One region of the Azospirillum sp. TSO5 genome, then DNA from elsewhere that is predicted to be linked to it. Evidence: riboswitches for the same ligand, from Rfam matches in the RefSeq annotation. Region 1 holds a riboswitch; the other holds the start of a gene.
What was found. Region 1 has a riboswitch for thiamine pyrophosphate ahead of TSO5_RS27750 (ABC transporter ATP-binding protein). Riboswitches for the same ligand answer to the same signal wherever they lie in the genome.

Region 1 (4,164 bases):
TCCTTCAGCATCATGGCGACCGGGACGGCGGCCAGCATGATGATGACGATGGCGATCAGGAACAGGGTCGTATTCGACATCCGCCCGCCCGTTCTCCTACCAAAGCCCGGCCCAAGGCCGCATCATCCGACGCGGAAGCTGCACCGGCGCAATGGAATGAGGATCACCGAACAATCCAGATCCGTCAACGAATCGTCACGGCTTGGTTCGAAATTCGTCCCAAATGAAACGATTTGCTGCGGTTCAGGACAGCGCCATCTCCGCCACCCGCTTCACCACGTCCCGCACCGGCCCTGGCCGGCGTTCGTCGCCCAGCGTGGTGAACCAGTGTTCCGGCGGATTGCGGCCCGCGGCGCGGCTCCAGGTCAGGCCGCGCAACACCGCCTCCGCCTCCGCCGTCGGCTTGATCGCGGGGTCGATGCCGTTCATCACCGCCCAGATCCCGGCCCAGCAGCGCCCGACCGACCAGGGGTTATAGCCGCCGCCTCCCACCACCAGCACCCGCGGCGCCAGCGGCAGCAGGGCCGCCACCGCATCCCACAGCGCGCGGTTGGACAGCTCCAGCCGGCTCAGCGGGTCTTCGGCCAGCGCGTCGGCACCGGTCTGGATCACCATCGCCTGCGGACAGAAGGCACGGGCCAGCGGCAGCACCGCCACCTCCATCACATACTCCATCTCGCTGTCGTTGAAGCCCGGCGGCACCGGCAGGTTGCGGGCCATCCCGCCGGCGCGATCCTCCGCCTTGCCGGTGTAGGGCCAGCGCCCGTCCTCGTGGATGGAGATCGTCAGAACCCGGTCGTCGTCGGCGAAGGCCTCCTCCACCCCGTCGCCATGGTGGGCGTCGAGATCGACGTAGAGCACCCGCTCCAGCCCATGGTCCAGCAGTTCCAGGATGCCCAGCACCGGCGCGTTGAAATAGCAGAAGCCGCTGGCCCGATCGCGCCGCGCATGGTGGGTCCCTGCCGCCGGGGCATAGACCAGACCCGCCGGCCTGTCGCCCAGGATCCGGGCGGCCTGCAATGCCGATCCGCTGCTGTGGGCGGGCCGCCGGTACATCTCGGCGAAGACCGGATTCTCCAGCTTGCCGAGATTGTGCCGGGCAGCGGTAGCCTCATCCACCCGCTGTTCCACCTCCGCCCGTTTCAGCGCCGCGATGTAATCGGCGCTGTGGAAGCGCGCCAGTTCCCGTTCGCTCGCCACATGGGTGTCGAGATAGACCTCGTCCGGCAGCCAGCCCATGGCACGGCTGAGGTCGATGGCGGTCGAGACGCGCGGGATCGCCAGCGGATGTTTCGGCCCATAGGTCGAGCCGCGATAGATCTCGCCGCCGATGAACAGCGGGGTGCGAAAGGGCGTGGTCAGGGCTGGCACTCCATGATGCCCGCCAGAAACTAGGCGGGGCCACGCTCCGGTCAAGCGCCCGCTTCCAAGGTCGGGATTCCGCTGGCCGGAAGTCCGATCCGGCAATGCTTGCGATCACGGATCGTCCGCGCCTATAGTCGCCGCCTTCACTGGGGGGAGCCGATGGGCGGCTGAGAGGTCCTGTTGCGGGACGACCCCTGGAACCTGATCCGGTTCATGCCGGCGTAGGGATCAGTGATGCGGGACCGCACCCACTCCTTTTCCGCCAGAACGACATGCTTGCGATGACGCCGCTTTCGGTGACGATCTCGCGCGCCCGGCTGACCTATGGCGGCACGCTGCTGTTCTCCGACCTGACGCTGGAACTGCCGGCCGGCCGGACCACCTGCCTGCTGGGACCGAGCGGCGTCGGCAAGACCACCCTGCTGCGCATTCTCGCCGGTCTCGCCGAACCGGAACCGCCGACGCAAGTCGTTACCGGCGATGGGCAACCGCTGGCCGGCCGCATCGCCTACATGGCGCAGCAGGACCTTCTGCTGCCCTGGCTGACCGTCCTCGACAATGTCCTGCTCGGCGACCGGCTGCGCCACCGCCGGCCCGGCCCGGCGCGGGTGGAGCAGGCCCGCGCATTGCTGGACCGCGTCGGTCTGGCGGGGAGGGAACGCGACCGCCCGGCTGCCCTGTCCGGCGGGCAACGGCAGCGGGTGGCGCTGGCCCGCACACTGATGGAGGACAAGCCGCTGGTCCTGATGGACGAGCCCTTCTCCGCGCTCGACGCCATCACCCGGCTGCGGCTGCAGGAAACAGCGGCAGAGACATTGGCCGGCCGCACCGTCCTGATGGTCACCCACGACCCGCTGGAGGCGCTGCGCATCGGCGACCGCCTGCATGTGATGACCGGCCGTCCCGCCGTGATGGGGCCGGCGCTGGAGCCGTCCGGCACCGTGCCGCGCCGCGTCGACGATCCCGGCCTGCTCGCGCATCAGGCCGAGCTGCTGCGGAGGCTGGCGGAATGAAGGCGCTGCTGCGCGCTCTGGTCACGCTGCTGGTGCTGGTCGCCGGCTGGCAGGCGCTGGTCTGGGCCACCGGCCTGCCGCGTTACCTGCTGCCCAGCCCGCTGGCGGTGGCCGACGCGATGCAGAGGCAGGCGCCCCTGTTGCTGACCCACGGCCTGACCACCCTGTCCGAGATCCTGATCGGGCTGGTCGCCGGCGTGGCGTTGGGCGGGGTCAGTGCGTTGCTGCTGGCGCGCTTCCGCACCGCGCGGCGCTGGCTGATGCCGCTGCTGCTGGTCAGCCAGGCGATTCCGGTCTTCGCTCTGGCGCCGCTGTTGGTCCTGTGGCTGGGCTACGGCATGGCATCCAAGATCGCGATGGCGGTGCTGGTGATCTATTTCCCGGTGACGACTGCGCTGTTCGACGGGTTGCGGCGCACCGATCCCGGCTGGCTCGACCTTGCCCGCACCATGGGAGCCTCCCCCGCCGCCATCCTGTGGAGCATCCGCCTGCCGGCCGCCCTGCCCGCCTTCTGGTCCGGCGTGCGTGTCGCCGCCGCGGTGGCGCCGATCGGCGCGGTGATCGGCGAATGGGTGGGGTCTTCCTCCGGCCTCGGCTACCTAATGCTGCACGCCAACGCCCGCATGCAGATCGACCTTCTGTTCGCCGCCGTCCTGGTGCTGGGGCTGTTCGCGGTGACGCTGTACGCCGCCGTCGACGCGCTGGCCCGCCGCGCCCTGCCCTGGCAACCCGATACCCAACCTGCCGAAGACGCCAACCCTTAAGCCGCCAACCCTCGAAGGGGGAGAGACACCCGATGAAGCACCTATTCGCCGCCGGCCTGATGGCCGCCAGCCTGATGACCTCGCTTCCGGCCCTGGCCCAGGACAAGCTGTCCGTGATGCTGGACTGGTTCGTCAACCCCGACCATGCCCCGCTGGTGGTGGCGCAGGAGAAGGGCTTCTTCAAGGATGCCGGGCTGGACGTGACTCTGACCGCTCCGGCCGACCCCAACGATCCGCCGAAGCTGGTCGCCGCCGGCGGCACCGACATCGCCGTCTCCTACCAGCCGCAGCTGATCCTGCAGGTGGACGAGGGGCTGCCGCTGGTCCGCATCGGCACGCTGGTGTCGACGCCGCTGAACTCCGTCGTCGTGCTGCGCGATGGGCCGGTGAAGACGCTGAAGGACCTGAAGGGCCGCAAGGTCGGCTACTCGATCGCCGGCTTCGAGGATGCCCTGCTCGGCGCCATGCTGGAGAAGCAGGGGCTGAGCCTGAAGGACGTCGAACTGGTGAACGTCAACTTCTCGCTTTCGCCGTCGCTGCTGTCGGGACAGGTCGATGCCGTGATCGGCGCCTTCCGCAACTTCGAGCTGAACCAGATGGAGATCGAGAAGCATCCCGGCCGCGCCTTCTACCCGGAAGAGGAGGGCGTCCCTCCCTATGACGAGCTGATCCTGGTCGCCCGCAAGGACAAGGCAAACGACCCGCGCTTCAAGCGCTTCCTGGCGGCAGTGGAACGGGCGACGCTCTACATTCTGAACCATCCGGAGGAATCGCAGGCCGCCTTCGTCAAGGGCCGGCCGGAGCTGAACGACGAACTGAACCGCCGCGCCTGGGCCGACACCCTGCCGCGCTTCTCCCACAGCCCGGCGGCGCTGGATGCCGAACGCTACACCCGCTTCGCCGAGTTCCTGAAGGCGCGCGGCCTGATCAAGACGGTGGCGCCGCTCGACCACTATGCGGTGGTGGTGAAGTAACACCGTCCGCTTGCAGACATTGCCATTCGCCCCGGCGGAGCGTTATCT
Region 2 (4,164 bases), on a different contig from region 1:
CGCCGCTGCGGTCGAAGCGCCGGCGGAAGCCGCTGCCGAAGCCGCGCCGGCCAAGAAGGCCTCGCGCAAGCGCAAGGCTGCCGCCGAAGCCCCGGTGGAGGCCGCTCCCGTGGCCGCTCCGGCCGCTGCCGAAGCCCCGGCCAAGGGCCGCAAGCGCAAGGCCGCTGCCGCCGCCGAAGCCCCGGCGGAAGTCGCGACCGACAAGGCTCCGGCCAAGAAGGCGTCGCGCAAGCGCAAGGCCGCTGCCGAGGCTCCGGCGGAGGCCGCGCCGGTCGTTGCCGCGCCAGCTCCGGTGCCTCAGCCCGCTCCGGCCGCCGAACCCGCCAACGAGCCGGCTCCCGCCGGTGACGAGGACGAGGCGAATGCCAAGCCGCGCCGCGGCTGGTGGAAGCGGTAAGCCCAACGGCCCAACCGGGACCTCTGGAACGGGAAAAGGCGCCGCAAGGCGCCTTTTCCTTTTCCCGGACGTTATCACCCCTGCCACAGGACAGGTCGGACCATGAGCAAGGCCTTCACCCGCGAGAACGACACGCCTGACGACGACGATCTCGACGATCCGGCACCGCTGCCGCAAGGCTTCAAGAACTACATGACTCCGCCGGGCTTCCAGCGCATGCAGGAGGAGTTGCGCCACCTGCTGCGGGTGGAGCGGCCGAAGGTGGTGGAGGTGGTGTCCTGGGCCGCCGGCAACGGCGACCGGTCTGAGAATGGCGATTATCTCTATGGCAAGAAGCGCCTGCGCGAGATCGACCGCCGCATCCGCTTCCTGAACAAGCGGCTGGAATCGGCGGTGGTGGTCAATCCGCAGGACCAGAAGAACCGCGAACAGATCTTCTTCGGCGCCACCGTCACCTATGCCCGCGAGGATGGGTCGGAGAACACCATCACCATCGTCGGCGCCGACGAGGTCGACCCCGACCGCGGCCATGTCAGCTGGATCTCCCCCATCGCCCGCGCCCTGCTGAAAGCGCGGGAGGGTGATCTGGTCGACGTCCGTACCCCGGCGGGGATGGAGCAGGTGGAGGTGTTGGAGATCAGGTACGCGGGGTGAGGAGTAGCTATGACGGATGCCCCCTCCCCACCCTCCCCCGCTATCGCGGGAGAGGGGGTAGGACGCTTGCCAGCGTTGCCGATCCGCCGAAGCGGCGGAGTTCCCTCTCCCGCCAAAGGCGGGGGAGGGTTAGGGAGGGGGCATCAACGCCGAACCCTCACTCCGCCGCCGGCTGGTAGATTTCCCCGCCCGACTCGCGGAACTTCTGCGACATCTCGGCCATGCCGGACTCCGCGGCGTCGCGGATTTCCTGCGTGATCTTCATCGAACAGAATTTCGGCCCGCACATCGAACAGAAATGCGCGGTCTTGGCGCCCTCCGCCGGCAGGGTCTCGTCGTGGTAGGCCATCGCCGTGTCGGGGTCGAGCGACAGGGCGAACTGGTCGCGCCAGCGGAAGGAGAAGCGGGCGCGCGACATGGCGTCGTCACGCAGCCGCGCCGCCGGGTGGCCCTTGGCGAGGTCGGCGGCATGGGCGGCGATCTTGTAGGCGATGACGCCGGCCTTCACGTCGTCGCGGTCCGGCAGGCCCAGATGCTCCTTCGGCGTGACGTAGCAGAGCATCGCCGTGCCGAACCAGCCGATCATTGCCGCGCCGATGGCGCTGGTGATGTGGTCGTAACCCGGCGCGATGTCGGTCACCAACGGCCCGAGCGTGTAGAAGGGCGCCTCGCCGCACAGTGCGATCTGCTTCTCCACATTGTGCTTGATCTTGTGCATCGGCACGTGGCCCGGCCCCTCGATCATCACCTGCACGTCGCGCGCCCAGGCGATCTTGGTCAGCTCGCCCAGAGTCTCCAATTCGGCGAATTGGGCGGCGTCGTTGGCGTCGGCCTGGCTGCCCGGCCGCAGACCGTCGCCCATCGACAGCGCCACGTCATAGGTCCGGCAGATCTCGACGATGTCGGCGAAATGGTCGTAGAGGAAATTCTCGCGGTGATGCGCCAGGCACCATTTGGCGATGATCGACCCGCCGCGCGAGACGATGCCGGTCACCCGCTTGGCGGTCAGCGGGATGTGGGCCAGCCGCAGACCGGCATGAATGGTGAAGTAATCGACGCCCTGCTCCGCCTGTTCGATCAGCGTGTCGCGGAACAGCTCCCAGGTCAGATCCTCGGCCTTGCCATTCACCTTCTCCAGCGCCTGATAGATCGGCACGGTGCCGATGGGAACCGGGGAATTCCGCAGGATCCACTCGCGGGTCTGGTGGATGTCGGCGCCGGTGGACAGGTCCATCACGGTGTCGGCGCCCCAGCGGATCGACCAGACCATCTTCTCAACCTCCTCCTCGATCGAGGAGGTCACGGCGGAATTGCCGATGTTGGCGTTGATCTTGGTCAGGAAGTTGCGGCCGATGATCATCGGCTCCGACTCGGGGTGGTTGACGTTGGACGGGATGATCGCCCGCCCGCGCGCCACCTCGTCACGGACGAATTCCGGGGTGATGAAGTCGGGGATCTCGGCACCGAAATCCTCGCCGTCGCGCGCGGCCTCCAGCGCGGCGGCGCGGCCGAGGTTCTCGCGGACGGCGATGTATTCCATCTCCGCAGTGACGATGCCGGCGCGGGCGTAGGCCATCTGGGTCACGGCCCCGCCGCCCTTGGCCCGCAGCACGCCGCTGTCGGTGGTCTCGACATCGCCACGCGCCAGGATCCAGTCGCGGCGGTGCTTAGCCAGCCCGGCCCGCACGTCGATGGCGACCGACTCGTCGGTGTAGGGGCCGGAAGCGTCATAGACGGTCAGCGGCGGCTCGCCGCCCGACAGCGCGATCTCGCGCAGGGCGACGCGCAGGTCGGGAAAGCGCGTGCCGGGCACATGGATTTTCCGCGACGACGGCAGCGGGCCGGTCGAGATGCGGATGGCGTTCTCGTTGAAGTCCTTGGGCATTGGGTTTCTCCGTCGGAGTTGGGCGGACAAACCCGGGACTGCGGACGGAGGTGCGGTATCTTCGTGCAGGCCGTTCCCCGGCATAGCGGAGCCGATACGGCCGGACGGGGGCGTGGTCGGCCCGTCACGAGGTCCCTCCCTTCGCCGGTATGACCCGGATCAGGTTCGAAGGGTCACCACGCTGCCGGCGACGCTTGGCGCCGTCCGGCCGTTGGTATCTCAGCCCCCTGTCGGGACCCCCCTGGAATGCGCCCATCCTGCCGACGACGGACGCGCCTGTCAAAAGGAAAGCGCCGCGGACGATCCGCCTGCCATATTGTGGAAACGCGCTACATCCAGCGTTTCGACCGCACATAGACCATCGGCAGCAAAGCCGACAACAACATCAGCCCCAGGGCGCTGGCATAGCCGAAGGGCGAGCCGCTTCCGGGCATGTCGGTGAAGTTCATGCCGCCGATGCTGGCGACCAGGGTCGGCGGATAGAGCAGAACGGTCAGCACCGACACGATCTTGACGATCTCGTTCTGCTCGACGTTGATCTGGCCCAGCGCCGTATCCAGCGCCAAAGCGACCTTGCCGGCGAGGAAATTGGCATACTGGTCGAGCCCGCGCAGGTCCTGCAGCGTGGTCTTGGCCCAGCGCCGCGTCGCCTTGCCGGAATTCCAGCCGTCGCCGCGCGCCAGGAAATCGGTCATACGGGTAAGGCTGGCCAGACTGACCCGCGCCTTACCGATCAGATGGCCGGCATGGCCGATGCGCTTCAGCGTCTGGGCATCATCGAGCGTCTCGCCACGGGACCGCAGCTTGCGCCCACGGAAATAGCGGCGGTTCAGCGCATCCAACTCCACCCCGGTCCGTCGCAACACGACGGAGGTGCGGTCGATCATCCCATCCACCAACGCCGCCAGCACCAATTCGCCACGGGCGGCCGAGATCTCGCCATGGGTGGCGCGGCGGCGGAAGGCAAGCAGCGCCTGCGGATCGATGTCGTGGATGGTCACCAGCCGCCGCCCGGCCAGCACGAAGCTGACGGTGGCGATGCGCGGCTCGTCGGTGTCGGCCCAGACCAGCGCGGTGACGGTCATGGTCAAGGTGCCGCCGGTCACGCGCAGACGGCTCGACTCCTCGATCTCCGCCATCTGCTCGCGGGTGGGCAGGCCCGTTCCGATCAGCGCCTCCGCCCGTGCCAACTCTTCGGACGTCGGATTGATGAGGTCGAGCCACACGG

Region 2: it holds a riboswitch for thiamine pyrophosphate, as region 1 does, so the genes downstream of both, thiC (phosphomethylpyrimidine synthase ThiC) here and TSO5_RS27750 (ABC transporter ATP-binding protein) in region 1, are expected to answer to the same signal.

The regions. Positions count from the first base shown of each region.
Region 1 covers NZ_LGQY01000128.1:136,077-140,240, forward strand. The annotation lists gene TSO5_RS27740 (hypothetical protein) at 1-80, opposite strand, end outside; gene TSO5_RS27745 (acetoin utilization protein AcuC) at 244-1,371, opposite strand; TPP riboswitch at 1,505-1,611, shown strand; gene TSO5_RS27750 (ABC transporter ATP-binding protein) at 1,647-2,378, shown strand; gene TSO5_RS27755 (ABC transporter permease) at 2,375-3,142, shown strand; gene TSO5_RS27760 (ABC transporter substrate-binding protein) at 3,175-4,116, shown strand.
Region 2 covers NZ_LGQY01000010.1:38,229-42,392, forward strand. The annotation lists gene TSO5_RS02700 (ribonuclease E/G) at 1-397, shown strand, start outside; gene greB (transcription elongation factor GreB) at 500-1,051, shown strand; gene thiC (phosphomethylpyrimidine synthase ThiC) at 1,209-2,936, opposite strand; TPP riboswitch at 3,056-3,189, opposite strand; gene TSO5_RS02715 (CorA family divalent cation transporter) at 3,266-4,164, opposite strand, start outside.